2 linked regions of the Pseudoduganella dura genome follow. The protein of the gene in region 1 interacts with the protein of each later gene in a pairwise test. Links are inferred from orthologs where the notes say so. Each region holds a gene or a part of one and is shown on either strand. Other genes may lie near its edges. The genes, in order: GJV26_RS24490 and GJV26_RS02030.

Evidence for each region.
Region 2: the proteins of GJV26_RS24490 (region 1) and GJV26_RS02030 interact in binary tests that used the Escherichia coli proteins (3 or more experiments, as listed by UniProt). The link is inferred for Pseudoduganella dura from one-to-one orthologs.

What each region holds. Positions count from the first base shown.
Region 1 is NZ_WNWM01000002.1:5,604,725-5,611,774, forward strand. Bases 2,474-5,289 are described here. They hold GJV26_RS24490 (methionine ABC transporter ATP-binding protein), read right to left. Parts: upstream 4,413-5,289; coding sequence 3,534-4,412; downstream 2,474-3,533. Other genes in these bases: GJV26_RS24480 (MetQ/NlpA family ABC transporter substrate-binding protein), read right to left, coding at 2,474-2,870; GJV26_RS24485 (methionine ABC transporter permease), read right to left, coding at 2,879-3,541; GJV26_RS24495 (acyl-CoA dehydrogenase family protein), read right to left, coding at 4,430-5,289. Also shown: GJV26_RS24465 (ABC transporter ATP-binding protein), read right to left, coding at 1-59; GJV26_RS24470 (ABC transporter permease), read right to left, coding at 56-883; GJV26_RS24475 (aliphatic sulfonate ABC transporter substrate-binding protein), read right to left, coding at 922-1,905; more of GJV26_RS24480, read right to left, coding at 2,019-2,473; more of GJV26_RS24495, read right to left, coding at 5,290-5,617; ssuE (NADPH-dependent FMN reductase), read left to right, coding at 5,841-6,443; GJV26_RS24505 (sulfonate ABC transporter substrate-binding protein), read left to right, coding at 6,440-7,050. UniProt on the Escherichia coli protein: Part of the ABC transporter complex MetNIQ involved in methionine import. Responsible for energy coupling to the transport system. It has also been shown to be involved in formyl-L-methionine transport.
Region 2 is NZ_WNWM01000002.1:417,367-424,464, forward strand. What follows is about bases 2,669-5,532. They hold GJV26_RS02030 (Gfo/Idh/MocA family protein), read right to left. Parts: upstream 4,725-5,532; coding sequence 3,612-4,724; downstream 2,669-3,611. Other genes in these bases: GJV26_RS02025 (glycoside hydrolase family 2 TIM barrel-domain containing protein), read right to left, coding at 2,669-3,409; GJV26_RS02035 (ABC transporter permease), read right to left, coding at 4,982-5,532. Also shown: 2-dehydro-3-deoxy-D-gluconate 5-dehydrogenase KduD, read left to right, coding at 1-150; more of GJV26_RS02025, read right to left, coding at 299-2,668; more of GJV26_RS02035, read right to left, coding at 5,533-5,746; GJV26_RS02040 (ABC transporter substrate-binding protein), read right to left, coding at 5,749-6,981; GJV26_RS02045 (ABC transporter ATP-binding protein), read right to left, coding at 6,987-7,098. UniProt on the Escherichia coli protein: Hydratase involved in the degradation of sialic acids. Catalyzes the reversible conversion of the dehydrated form of N-acetylneuraminate (Neu5Ac), 2,7-anhydro-N-acetylneuraminate (2,7-AN), to Neu5Ac.

The sequences.
Region 1 (7,050 bases):
TCGTGCAAGGTCGGGTGGGCCAGGTTGGTATCGGGCCGGGTCGTGCCGGGAAGCGTCATGCGGACCTCGCCAAGTCGTCGCGCCAGGCCAGCAGCCGCGTTTCGAAGCGCCGCATCAGCGTGTCGCTCAGCTTGCCCAGCAGCGCCAGCAGCAGGATCGCGGCCAGCACGATGTCGGCACGGCCCGTCTCGCGGCCGTCGCTGAGCAGGTAGCCCAGGCCACGGCTGGCGGCGATCAGCTCGGCCGCCACCATGAACATCCACGCCAGCGACAGGCCGTTGCGCAACCCCGTCATCAGCGACGGCAGCGCGGCCGGCAGCAGCACGCGCCGGGCCAGCGCCACGCCGCTCAGCCGGTACAGCCGGCCCACCTCGACCAGTTTCCGGTCGACGCCGGCGATGCCGGATGCGGCCCCCATGTAGACGGGGAAGAACGCGCCGATCGCGATCAGCACCAGCTTCGGCGCCTCGTCGATGCCCAGCCACAGCAGCAGCAGCGGCACCCAGGCCAGCGACGGCACCGCGCGCAATGCCTGGAACGTGGGATCGAGCAGCGTGGCGATGCGCGCATCCAGGCCGACGGCGGCGCCGACGACGATGCCGAGCAGCGCGCCCGCGGCAAAACCGGCGGCCACGCGCAGGGTGCTGGCGAGCACGTGCCACAGCAGGTCGGCATGAACCAGTTGCGCCAGCGTGGCCGCGATCTCCGAAGGCGGCGGCAGCAGGTGCGCGGGCACGGCGCCGGTGCGCACCAGCACCTCGACGCCCGCCAGGGCCAGCGCCGGCAGCAGCAGGCCCCACGCCGGATGCGGGCGGAAGCGCCCCGGCGCGACGCCGGGCGCCAACGCGGGCGGCAGCGGGCCGGCGGCGGGCGTGTCGCCCACCATCTCGATGCTCGATTGCAGGGTGGGGGGCGCCATGCTCATGCCCTGGCGGTCACCGCCCGGGCGAAGCGGGTATCGACCAGGTCGGCGATGGTCCTGTTCAGGTCCGTGCCGGGCTTGACCAGTGCTTCTTCCTTCAGGATCGGCGCGGCCTGCTTCAGCGCCGCCACGTGTTCGTCGCCCGGCTGCGGCTGCGAGAAATCGCTGCGCAGCTTCACCTGCAGCAGCGCGACCGGCAGCGAGACCTTGGCTTCCTCGGACAGGATGCGCGCCGCTTCGGACGGGTTGGCGATGATCCATTTGCGCGCCCGCTCGTAGGCCGCCAGCACGCGCGTGGTTTCCTCGGGCCGCTGCGCCAGGAATTCCTCGCGCACGTTCAGGAAGCCGTAGGTATTGAACGCCACGTTCCGGTAGACCAGCCGCGAGCCGCCTTCCAGCTCGCTGGCGGCCATGTGCGGATCGAGCCCGGCCCATGCATCCACGCGGCCCTGTTCCAGCGCCGCGCGGCCATCGGCGTGCTGCAGCGCCACGTGTTCGATGTCGCCCCGCTTCAGGCCGGCCTGTTTCAGGGAGCGAAGCAGGAACAGGTAAGGGTCGGTACCCTTCGTGGCCGCGATTTTTTTACCTTTCAGGTCGGCCACCGAGCGGACCGGCGAATCCTTGCGCACCACCAGCGCCGTCCATTCCGGGCGCGAGTAGATGTACGGCGTGCGGATCGGATTGCCGTTGGCGCGCGCCAGCAGGGCCGCCAGGCCGGCCGAGGAGCCGATGTCGATGCTGTTGCCGTTCAGGTATTCGAGCGCCCGGTTGCTGCCGGCGGACAGGACCCACTTGATGTCGGTGCCGGCCGGCTTGAACGCTTCTTCCAGCCAGCCGAAGCGTCGCAGGACGAGGCTGGTCGGCGAGTAATAGGCGTAATCGAGGCGCAGCTCCTTGAGCGGCCCCGCGGCGCGCACCAGCGACGGCACGGCCAGCACCGCGGCGGCACCGGCCACGGATTTCAATAACGTACGGCGTTTCATGGTTCGATCTTCCTTCATGTGATGTATTCGGTGCCTTGCCTGCAGATCAGTTGTGAGTCAATTGCAGATACAGTTGCAGATTCACTTGCAGATTCAGCCGCGACTCTTGCGCTTCACTTGCCCGCTTCGAGCGCGAGCTGGTAATCGGTCTTCGCATAATCGGCGAAATGCTTGTTCGTCACCGCGAGGAATTCCCGCGAGCGGTAGGCGGCGGCGATGTCCTTCGCGAACTGCTTGTCCTTGTCGGCGGCCTTGACGGCCACCAGGTTCACGTAGTTCGGCGAGATCTTTTCCGTCTTCAGCGCGTCGCGCAGCTTCAGGCCGGAGGCGAGCGCATAGTTGCCGTTGACGAACGAGTAGTCGGTATCCTGCAGCGAGCGGGGCAGCTGGGCCGCTTCCAGCGGCACCAGCCTGATTTTCTTCACGTTCTGCGCCACGTCCCGCTCGGAGGCGCGCACCGGGTCGATGCCCGGGCGCAGCCTGATCCAGCCCAGCTGTTCGAGCACCACCAGGGCGCGCGCCCCGTTGGTGGGATCGTTCGGCAGCGCGACGGTGGCGCCTTCCTTCACCTCGTCCAGGCTCCTGTGCTTCTTGCTGTAGATCGCGATCGGGGCAGTCGGCACGGTCACCAGCGGCACGATGGCCAGCTTTTTCTCGGCGGCGAACTTGTTCAGGTAGACGACATGCTGGAACACGTTCGCGTCCAGCGACCCTTCGGCCAGCGCGAAATTGGGCTGGATGTAATCGTTGAATTCGACCAGCTTCACCTTGTAGCCCTGGCGTTCCAGGATCGGCTTGATGCCCAGCTTCACTTGGTCGGCGTAGGGGCCGGCGCTGGTGCCGATCACCAGTTCCTTCGGGTCCTTCGCGTGGACGGGGACATGCGCCGCCAGCGAAGGGAGCAGCAGGGCGAACAGGATCGGCCGGAGATTGAATGCGGGGCGTGGCATGGTCTTGACGGTCATGAAAACTCCTAGCGTTTGTCGAGGCGGCGCGCGAGGCGGGCGCCGGAAAATTGAACCAGCTGCACGATCAGCACCAGCAGCACCACGGTGGCGACCATCATCTCGGTCTCGAAGCGGTAGTAGCCGTAGCGGATGGCCAGGTCACCGATGCCGCCGCCGCCCACCACGCCGGCCACCGCCGAATAGGACAGGAAACTGATCGCCAGCACCGTCAGGGCCAGCACCAGGCCGGAGCGCGCTTCCACCAGCAGCACGCGCAGCACGATCTGCAGTTCGCTGGCCCCCATCGCGTGCGCCGCCTCGATCACGCCGCGCGGCACTTCGCGCAGGTTCTGTTCGACCAGCCGGGCGAAGTAGGGGATTGCCGCGCACGACAGCGGCACGCTGGCCGCCAGCGGGCCGATCGAGGTGCCGGCGATGATCCGCGTGAGCGGCACCAGCGCCACCAGCAGGATGATGAACGGGAACGAGCGCACGGTGTTGACGAACCAGCCCAGCACGGCCGCGGCGAAGCGGTTCTGCAGCGGCTTGCCGCTCGAGACGAGGAACAGCACCACGCCCAGCGGGCCGCCCAGCAGCACCGCCGCCGACAGGCCGATCGACAGCATCGTCAGCGTCTGCCCCAGCGCCGTCCACAGCTCGGGCAGCAGTTCGATCCACTTGTCAGGCATGGTGGACCTCCCGGGCCGGCGAGCGCGAAGGCGCCGAAGACGGGGATGAAGCCAGGGCCGAAGACGGAGCCGAAAACAGCGACACGAGCTCGCGCCCCAGTGCGGTGATGGCGTGCGGCGTTTCCGGGCTCACGATCTCGGCGACTTCGCCACCATCGATCACGGCCACGCGGTGGCATAGCGCGGCCAGCACGTCGAGCTCGTGGCTGACGATCACGATCGTCACGTTCAGCCGCGCGTTCACGTCGCGCAGGGTCGCCAGGATGCTGCGCGTGGTCTCGGCGTCGAGGGCGGAAGTGGGTTCGTCGCACAGCAGCACGGCCGGTCCGCTGGCCAGCGCGCGGGCGATCGCCACGCGCTGGCGCTGGCCGCCGGAAAGCTGGGCCGGATACGCCTGCGGCTTGTCTTCCAGGTGCACCAGGGCCAGGCAATCGGCCACGCGCCGCGCGATCTCCTCGCGCGAGCGGCCGCCGTGGATCTCCAGCGGAAAGGCCACGTTGCCGGCCACGGTGGCGTTCTGCAGCAGGTTGAAGCCCTGGAAGATCATGCCGATGTTCTGGCGCGCCGCGCGCAGCGCGCGCTTGTCCAGACGCGTGAGTTCCTGGCCGTCGACGGTCACGGTGCCGGCGTCGGGCTGTTCGAGCAGGTTGAACAGGCGCAGCAGGGTCGACTTGCCGGCGCCGCTGCGGCCCGCGATGCCGAAGATCTCGCCGGCGCCGATATCGAGCGACACGTCGCGCACGGCGGCCACGCCGCCGTCCCGGTCACCGCTTTTGCCGCCGTTCCGGCCGGCCGTCCTGCCGAACGACTTCGACAGGCCGCGCAGCCGGATCAGCGGTTCCGCCGCCGGCAGGCTGTGTAATGCATTCATGGGATGAGGCTTTCGGATTATGAATAGGGGCTCGGCTCGGGCAGCGCGCCGGTCAGCGCATAGCGCCCCAGGTCGCGGTACTTGTAGTCGACCGGGTCGTGCAGCGTGTGCACGCGCGCGTTGCGCCAGTAGCGGTCGAAGCCGAAGCGGGCGGACGTCGACCGCGCGCCCGTCAGTTCGAACAGCTGGCTGCCGATCTCGATGGCGGCGCGGTGCGCCAGCACTTTCGCCTCGGCGCCGGCCACGGCGAGTTCGCCGCGGTCCCGCGCCGTCACGCCGTCTCCCAGCCGGAATACGCGTTCGAGTTCGCGGCCGGCATGGTCGGCCAGCACGACGGCGGGGCGCAGCAGCGTCCACAATTCGCCGTAGCGGTGCTGCACGAACGGGTCGTCCACCGCGCTGGCCACGCCGGAAGCGAACCAGGGCCGCGCCTCGCCGGCCGTGTAGTCGCGCGCGGCGGCGAACGCGCCCTCGGCGATGCCCAGGTACAGGTTCGTCATGATCAGCTGCGCGACCTGCGAGCGCACGGTGGACAGCGGCGTGGCCGCCTGGCCCGGCTGCTGCAGCACCAGGCCCACCGGCAGCAGCGTGCCGTGGAACTGCACGGTGCCGCTGTCGGTCTGCTTCTGGCCGAACGCATCCCAGTCGGCCCGCACGTCCACGCCGTCGGCGCCGGTCGGCAGCACGCCGATCAGCGACGATTGCGTCGGTTCGTGCCAGGCCGAGATCGTCAGCCAGTCCGAGCCGACCGAGCCCGAGGCGAAACTCTTCGTGCCGTCGAGGATGAAGTCGCCTTTCGCGTCGGTGGCGGCCAGCCGGCGGTCCAGCGGATTCAGGGCATTGCCCCAGAACAGGTTGTCGTCGACGCTGGCATGCAGCAGGTGGCGCTGCTGTTGCTGGGTGCCGTATAACTGGATGCCGGCCAGTTGCAGGTGGTGGAATGCGAAGACATGGGCCAGCGCGCTGTCGGCCCGCGCCAGGATGCGCACCGCCTGCAGGGTGGTGTCCCAGCCGGCGCCCTGGCCGCCGAAGTCGGCCGGGATCGACAGCGTGAGCAGGCCGGATGCGCGGATCAGCTGGCGCTCGTGGCGCGCGTGGCCGCCGGCCGCATCGCGTTCGACCGCCGTGGCGGCCAGTTCGGCGGCCAGCGACGCGGCGACGGCGAGCGGATCGGCATGCTGCAGGGCGGGTTCGGGTGCGTTCATGGGTATACGAAGGAATGACAATGAAAAAAATGACAGCGCGGCCAGTATTGCGCCCGGCCCAAGTGTCAGTCCACGAAGAAAAGCACGCTTCCATATGCGATAAAGTCATGTTGAGAAAATCACATATCGAAGTGCGAAACCATTCGTTCTGTAACCGGTGGCGCTGCCGTAGCCTTGCTGACATTGAATTGTTATATCAACTGGCAAAAGAAGGCGAACATCCATGAGCATCCTCCTGATTTCCGGCAGCCCCGCGGTACCTTCCTCGTCGAGCCGCCTGCTGCACCACATCGGCGACAAGCTGGCCGCCCACGGCTACCGCACCACCCGCCTGAACGTGCGCGACCTGCCGGCGCAGGCACTGCTCGCCGCCGACAACACCGACGCCGTGATCCGCGCGGCGCTGGCGGAAGTGGCCGAGGCGCATGCCGTGATCGTCGCGACGCCTGTCTACAAGGCCGCCTATTCCGGCGTGCTGAAAGCCTTCCTGGACCTGCTGCCGCAGAACGGCCTGGCCGGCAAGATCGTGCTGCCGGTGGCCACCGGCGGCAGCCAGTCGCATCTGCTGGCGCTCGACTACGCGCTGCGCCCGGTGCTGCATGCGCTGGAAGCGGACCAGGTGCTGACCAGCATCTACGCCACCTCGCAGCAGGTGCAGTGGAGCGAGCACGAAGGCGTGCTGCTGGCGCCGGAGATCGCCGTGCGCGTGGCCGCCGGCGTGGCCGTGCTGGACCGTGCGCTCGGCTACCGCACCGCGGCCGAGGAGGCCGAGCGCGCGTCCGTGCGTTCGCTGCAGGATCATCCGTACACGTCGCAGGCCGCATGATGGCGCAACAACATAAACTCCTGGCCCGCCGCCGCACGATCGGCCTGTTGCTGTCCACCGCCTTCGCCGCCGGGTTTTCCGGGCTGGCGCCTGGCCTGGCGCACGCGCAGGCGGCGAAGGTGGTGCGCATCGGTTACCAGAAATACGGCACGCTGACCTTGCTGAAAGGCCGCGGCACGCTGGAAAAGCGCCTGGCGCAGCAGGGCGTGACGGTGCAGTGGACCGAGTTCCCGGCCGGCCCGCAGCTGCTCGAAGGCCTCAATGTCGGCAGCATCGACTTCGGCACGGTGGGCGAGGCGCCGCCGATCTTCGCGCAGGCCGCGGGCGCCGCCCTGGTCTACGTGGGCAACGAGCCGCCGTCGCCGCACAGCGAGGCGATCGTCGTTCCGAAGGATTCGAAGCTCACCAGCGTCGCCCAGCTGAAGGGCAAGCGTGTGGCGCTGAACAAGGGATCGAACGTGCATTACCTGCTGCTGCGGGCGCTGGAACAGGCCGGCGTGGCGTACAAGGATATCCAGCCGGTCTACCTGCCGCCGGCCGACGCCCGCGCCGCGTTCGAGCGCGGTTCGGTGGACGCGTGGGTGATCTGGGATCCGTTCTTCGCCGC
Region 2 (7,098 bases), 5.2 Mb from region 1 along the record:
CGCGAGCGGGCGATCCTGGCACGCATCCCGGCGGAACGCTGGGGCCAGCCGGACGACCTGGCCGGCGCCGCCATCTTCCTGGCCAGCCGCGCCAGCGACTACGTGCACGGCATCGTGCTGCCGGTCGATGGGGGGTGGCTGGCAAGGTGACGCAGCCGGCGATCTACGGCCGGGACCGTGTCCACCATGGGGGCAACCCCGAAAGTGGACACGAGCTGAACTTTACATTGGCCGAGCCCGTGTCCGAAAACGGGGTTGACCCCGAGGTAGACACAGACTCATCGTTAGCTCCTGGTGCTTACCGCTTCGGTGACAGCGTGAACGAATAGGTGGCCGGCGCCAGCGGGATGCGGTACTTGACCAGCGGCCGCCCGTTGGGGCTCCAGCCATCGTCGCCACCGACGCCGGCCTGGGCCAGGTCGATCAGCACGCTGCCGTTGCCATGGGGCCGGATCTCCGAGCTCTTCCACGTGCCGCGCGGGCGCAACTCAAGATCTTCGTACGGGAACGCCAGCGCGTTGAAGGACAGCGGTTTTTCACCACGCACCGCAACGCCGGGCGCGCCGTCGCCGCGCAGTTCGAACCAGCGCACGTCCGTCTTGTTGCCGGTTTCCTGGGGCCGCATGTAGCCGTGGTGCTGGTCCGCCACCTTGCCGGTGTGGATGCCGAGCGCCGCGCCGGTCTTGCGGTCGGCATACGACTCGTGCGGACCGCGGCCGTACCAGCTCACCGTGTCCAGCTGCGGCGCGCTGTCGAAGCGCAGGCCGAGGCGCAACGGGTCGGGCAAATCATCCCGCAGCGGCGTGAACGTGGCCTGCACGTCGACGCTGCCGTCGGAACGCATCCGGTACACGTTCTCCCAATGCGCCGCGCCGGCGCCGAACGAATACAGCACCCTGACCGCGCCGCCGTCGATCCGCACGTCGCGCACCTTGCGCGCCTTCGTGAATTCACCCCAGACCGCATTGGTCTTCATGGTGCCGGTGCCTTCGTCGTTGTCCGTCAGGCCGCGCCAGAAGTTCGGCGTGCCGCCCGCCAGGACCGGCTTGCCCGCCACGCTGTAGCCGACGGTACCGGTCTTCGCATCGATCTCGAGCCGTGCCGATGCACTGGCCAGCGCGATCGTGTCGCCGCTGCGCTGCGGCGCGACGCCCGCGGCAACCCGCGGCGTAGCCGGCTTGCCGGCCGATGGCAGCACGAATTGCGACCAGCCCACGACGGCGCCGGCGGCCATGCCCTGCTCCGCGGCGCGCAGTCTGGCCCGAACCGTCAACACATATTCCCCGCCGCCATGCGGGCGCGAAGGCAGCGCCAGCTTCACATCCTGCCGCGCACCGGCCGCGACTTTCACGCCATCGATCCGGCCCTGTTTCACCGCAATGCCGTCGCGCAGCAGTTCCCAATCGAAGTCGAGGTGGTCGAGCCCGCGGAAATCGTAGCGGTTGACGACGGTGACGGTTCCCTTCCCGGGGGTGCCCTCGAACACCACCGGCGAGTAGACCTTCTGCAGCTCGTAGTACTCCGGGTCCGGCGTGCGGTCGCCGCGCACCACGCCGTCGCCGATCACGCTGTTGTCGCCCCGCTCCGGGTTCAGGTCGAAGCCGGATGCCCAGTATTGCCGCCCCTGCGCATCGCGGGCGAACACGCTCTGGTCGACCCAATCCCAGATGAAGCCGCCCTGCAGCTTGCGGTGCGCCCGGATCGTGCTCCAGTAATCCTCCAGGTTGCCCAGCGAATTGCCCATCGCATGCGCATACTCGCACTGGATCATCGGCTGGCGGAACGCCGGGTCCTGCGCGTAGTCGACCATCTTCGTGATGTCGTCGTACATCGGCGCGTAGATGTCCACGTAGTCGTTGGGCTTGTGCACCTCGCCCAGCGTGCCGTGGCCGAGGTAGCTGATCAGGCGGGTCGGATCGGCTTTCCGGATCCAGGCCGCGGCCGCCTCGAAGTTCGGGCCCGTGCCGGCCTCGTTCCCCAGCGACCAGAAGATGATCGACGGGTGGTTCTTGTCGCGCTCCACCATGCGGCTGACCCGGTCCACGTGGGCGATGCGCCAGTGCGGCTTGTAGCCGAGCTGGATCTTCGCGCGGCTTTCCGCGTCCGGCGCCCGGTCGCCCCTGTCCATGTACTCGTGCGATTCGATGTTGGCTTCGTCCATCACGTACAGGCCGTATTCGTCCGCCAGGTCGTACCAGCGCGGGTCGTTCGGGTAGTGCGACGTGCGCACCGCGTTGACGTTGGCCTGCTTCATCAGCTCGATGTCGCGCCGCATCGTTTCCATCGACATCACGCGGTAGGTGACCGGGTCGTGCTCGTGCCGGTTCACGCCGCGCATCATCACGCGCTTGCCGTTGACGCGCACCTCGCCATCGGCGATTTCCACGGTGCGAAAACCGATGCGGCGCGACGTGGCCGACAGCAGCCTGCCCTGCCCGTCCACCACCTCCACCAGCAGCGTGTACAGGTTCGGCGTCTCGGCCGACCACGGCTTCACGGCCGGCACCGTGCCGCCCAGCACCGCCTTGCGGTCCGCACCGGGCGTGCCTTTCAGTTCCAGCACGGGCCGCGTGCCGTCCAGCACCCGCGCCCGCACCTCGACCGCGGCCGGCTGGCCGGCCACCTCCGCCGCCAGCTCGAAGCGGCCGTCGCGGTATGCCTTGTCGAGCGACGCGGTCACCCTGAAATCGCGCAGCCGCGTCTTCGGCTCCGCATACAGGTAGACGCTGCGCTCGATGCCGGAGACGCGCCAGAAATCCTGGTCTTCCAGGTACGACGCATCGGCCCAGCGATACACCTCGATGGCCACCGTGTTGCGGCCCGGGCGCAGGAAACGCGTGACGTCGAACTCCGACGGCAGCTTGGAATCCTCCGAGTAACCCACCTTTTCCCCGTTGACCCACACGTAGTACGCCGCGCCCGCGGCGCCGATGTGCAGGAATACGTCGCGCCCCTGCCAGTTCGCGGGGATGTCGATGTCGCGCCGGTACGAGCCCACTTCATTGAGTTCGTGCGGAATGAACGGTTCGTTGGCGGGGAACGGATACTTGATGTTGGTGAAGATCGGCTTGCCGTAGCCCTGCGCCTGCATCATGCCGGGCACCTGCACGGTGGCCCACTTGCCCGTGTCGAACGACGGCTTGTAGAAGTCCTTCGGCCGCGCTTCCGGCGTCGGCGAGTACGCGAACGACCAGGCGCCGTCCAGCGACCGGAACCAGCCGGACGCGGCCTTGTCGCCGGCCAGCGCCTTGTCGGCCGATTCGAAGTTGAAGAAGGTGGCCTTCATCGGCTCGCGGTTCACGGCCACCACTTCCGGCTGTTCCCATTCGGCGCGTTCCCGGTCGGCCGCCATGGAGGGGAATGCGAGCGCCAGCGCGATCGCCGCGGACAGGGTTGTTCGCTGAAGCATGTGTCTCCTTTATGGTATCGTTGTCAGAGACGTTAGCTTAACGGAAACAATTGCAAAAAAACCGGCGGCGCGGCAGGAAATTTTCGGCGCATGCCCGGCAACTGCGAAGCGCACGAGGGCATGGGGGCAAACCACCTCCCCCGTGCACCGGTTTGCGCGCAAACGCGCCAGGAACAGGAGCCTGTCTCCGGCCGTGCCGGCGTCAGGCCTTCAGCGCGATGCGCCGCTTTTCCCGCGCCGACTGGTAGACCGCCTCGATGATGCGGATGTCGCGCAGGCCTTCCTCGCCCGGCACGACCGGTTCGCGGTTTTCGATCACGCACTGCGACAGGTGATCGAGCTGGCCGGCGAACTGGTTCCTGCCCGGGCCCGGCGGCGGCTGGATCTCGTTCTCCCGGCCCCGGCCCACCCACAACCGCTGGCCGCTGTAGCCGGTGGCGGGCTCCATCTCGATGCGGCCCTTGTCGCCCATCAGCAGTACCTGGTTCCGGTTGGCGCTGTACATCGACATGCACGAGCCGATCACGCCGGACGGGAATTCGAGCTGGAACTCGATCATGTCTTCCACCTCCCTGAAGCGCGGATCGTTGCGGTCGGTCGTCTCCTTCGCATACACGGCGACCGGTTCCTCGCCCGTCATGTAGCGCGCAGCCTGCAGCGCATAGATGCCGATGTCCATGATCGACCCGCCGCCCGACATCGCCTTCTTCAGGCGCCATGCCGTCGGGTCGCCGGCCGTGTAGCCGTGCTCGGAGCGGAAATAGCGCAGCTTGCCGATCTCGCCGGCGCGCGCGCGGCGGATCGCTTCGAGATTCGTCGGCTCGAAATGGCAGCGATAGCCGATCATCAGCTTCTTGCCGGCCTGCCGGCACGCGGCGATCATCGCTTCGCATTCCTTCGACGACAGCGCCATCGGCTTCTCGCACAGCACGTGCTTGCCGGCCTTCGCCGCGCGGATCGTGTATTCGGCGTGCATCGACACCGGCAGGCACACGTAGACGATGTCGACTTCCGGATTGTCGCGGATCCTGTCGAAATTGTTGTAGTCGTAGATGCCCGACGGCGGCACGCCATACTCTGCCGCCACCCGCTTCGCCTTGGCCGCATCGCCGCTGACCAGCGCGACCAGCCTGCTGTGCTGGCAGTTCTTGAATTGTGGAATGATCTGGCCCAGGCCGTAACCGCCCAGGCCCACGATCGCATATCCCAGCTTGCGCCCCGCCGGCTGCGCCAGGGCGGACCCGCCGATGGCCGATGCCGCGATGGCGCCGCCGGCGGCAAGAACAAAACCACGTCGATCCAGATGCACGGTCATGCCCAGCTCCTCTCAATGTTGTGACAACGATTTCAGGTTGCGGGTGATTCTATAGCAATGGAAACGGCGTGGCACACGGCTGGGACAACTTTGATCTATCGCAGGTTTTGTCCTGGGGCCTGGCCCCAGGTCATTCCTTGATCTGGCACAGGTTTTGTCCTGGGGCCTGGCCCCAGGTCATTTTTTGATCCGGCACAAGCTTTGTCGCGTGACAGTTCTGCCGCGCTGCCCGGTACCGGCAGATGTGGACGGAAACGTCAGCCCTGCCCCGCCGGCCTGGCATGCAGCCAGCGCGCATGGGCGGCGCGGGCCAGGTAGTCGAGCGCGTAGCCCAGCAGGCCGATCAGGATGATCGCGGCCGTCAGCTCGGAGTAGGCGAGCCTGTCGCGCGTATCGAGGATGAAGTAGCCCAGGCCGGCCGACACGCCCAGCATCTCTGCCGGCACCAGCACGATCCAGATGATGCCGATCGCGAGGCGCACGCCGGTGAGGATGTGCGCGGTGATGCCCGGCAGGACCACGCGCCACACGATCTCGAAGCGGGTGGCCGACAGGCTGCGCGCCAGCAGCATCCAGTTCGGATCGAGCTGCGCCACGCCGGCCACCGTGTTCAGCATCAGCGGCCACGTGGCGGCGAACGCCAGCAGGAAGTACACCGGCGCGTCGCCGACGCCGAGGGCCATCACGGCCAGCGGCATCCACGACAGCGGCGACACCATCCGCAGCAGCTGGAACAGCGGCGTGCTGGCCTGCGCGAAGCCGCGCGACAGCGCCACCAGGATCCCCAGCGGCACGCCCACGACGATCGCGCATAGCAGCCCGATGCCGACACGCTTGAGGCTCGTGGCAACGTGCACCCAGATATCCGGCCCTTGCACCATGTCGATAAACGCGTGTGCGGTGGCCAGCGGCGCGAAGGCCGCGGCGATCGGCGTGCGCGCCTCCAGGAACGACACGCCGAGCGACCACAGCACGACAGCCAGCGCGATGCCGATCACCGGCAGCAGGAACCTTGCCGGCATCGTCAAACGGCCACCGTCTCGGTCCGCAGCAGGTTGGCCGGCAGGCCGAATGCGGCCGGGCCGCCGGCCGCGGCGATCGACTTGCGCACGAAGCGGTCGTCGACCAGGTCGCGGGCGACGAATTTCGGATCGAGCCCTGCCAGGAATTTCGCGTCGCCCTCCACTTTCGTCTGCACCAGCGCGCGCACCATCTCCTCGGTGTACGACGCGAACGGGAACGGCTGGAAGTCGATGCGCCGCTGCTGCCACTGCGGGTGCGCGATGATGCCGCGCTTTTCATAGTCCGAATAGTCGGTCACGGCGAGCACCTTGGTAAGCGGCTGCAGCTGGTGCGGCGTGTAGCGGTTCGGACCCGACGCCGACAGCATCTTCGCCGTCTCCACCTGGTTGGAGCGGGACCACAGCTGCGCGTTGACGATCGCGTTGGTCACGCGCTGCGACCATTCCGGCTTGTCGGCCAGGTCGCGCTCGGCCAGGAACGTCACGCAGCAGGCGTGGTTCTTCCACACGTCGCCGGAGAAGCGCAGGATCTTGCCCACGCCGGCAGTCTCGGCCAGCGCGTTGAACGGCTCGGCCACGATGTAGCCGGCGATCGATTTCGACGCCAGCGCCGACACCATCTCGGACGGCGCCATCACCACCAGGCTCACTTCGTTCTTCTTCAGTTCCGCGCCGCGGCCGCGGGTGACCACCGTCAGCTTGTGGGCCGCCAGCAGCTTTTGCAGCAGGATGTTGTGGATCGAATACCAGAATGGAATCGCCACGGTCCTGCCGCCCAGGTCGGCCACCGAGTTGATCTCGTTGAGCACCGTCAGCCCCGAACCATTGACGTGGTTCCATGCCACCACCTTCGCCGGGAATTTCGAGCCGTAGCGCACCCACAGCGTGGCCGGCGACAGCAGGTGGATCACGTTGACCTGCCCGGAGACGAACGCCTCCACGATCTGCGCCCAGCTGCGGAACAGCCGCGGCGTTTCGGTCTTCAGGCCCTGCGCCTCGAACAGCTTGCGGCCGTGCGCCACCAGCAGCGGCGCCGCGTCGGTGATCGGCAGGTAGCCGATCTTCACCGGCTGGTCGTCACCCTTGAAGGCCTGTGCGCGCGCATCGCCGGCGAACATCAGCGGCGCGGCCGCGCTGGCCGTGGCCAGCGCGGACATGCGCAGGAAGTCGCGGCGCGTCATGCCGCAATCGCAGTCGGATGCGGCGCAGATATGGATGTTTTCGTTGTTGTTCATAGGGGTTATCCAGCAAGGTTGGTGGCGTCGCGCAGCGCGGCGACGATTTCCAGGCGCAGGCGCACGATCTCGTCGCCGTGGTCCTCCCGCGGCCGGGGAATGTCCACGCGCCATTCG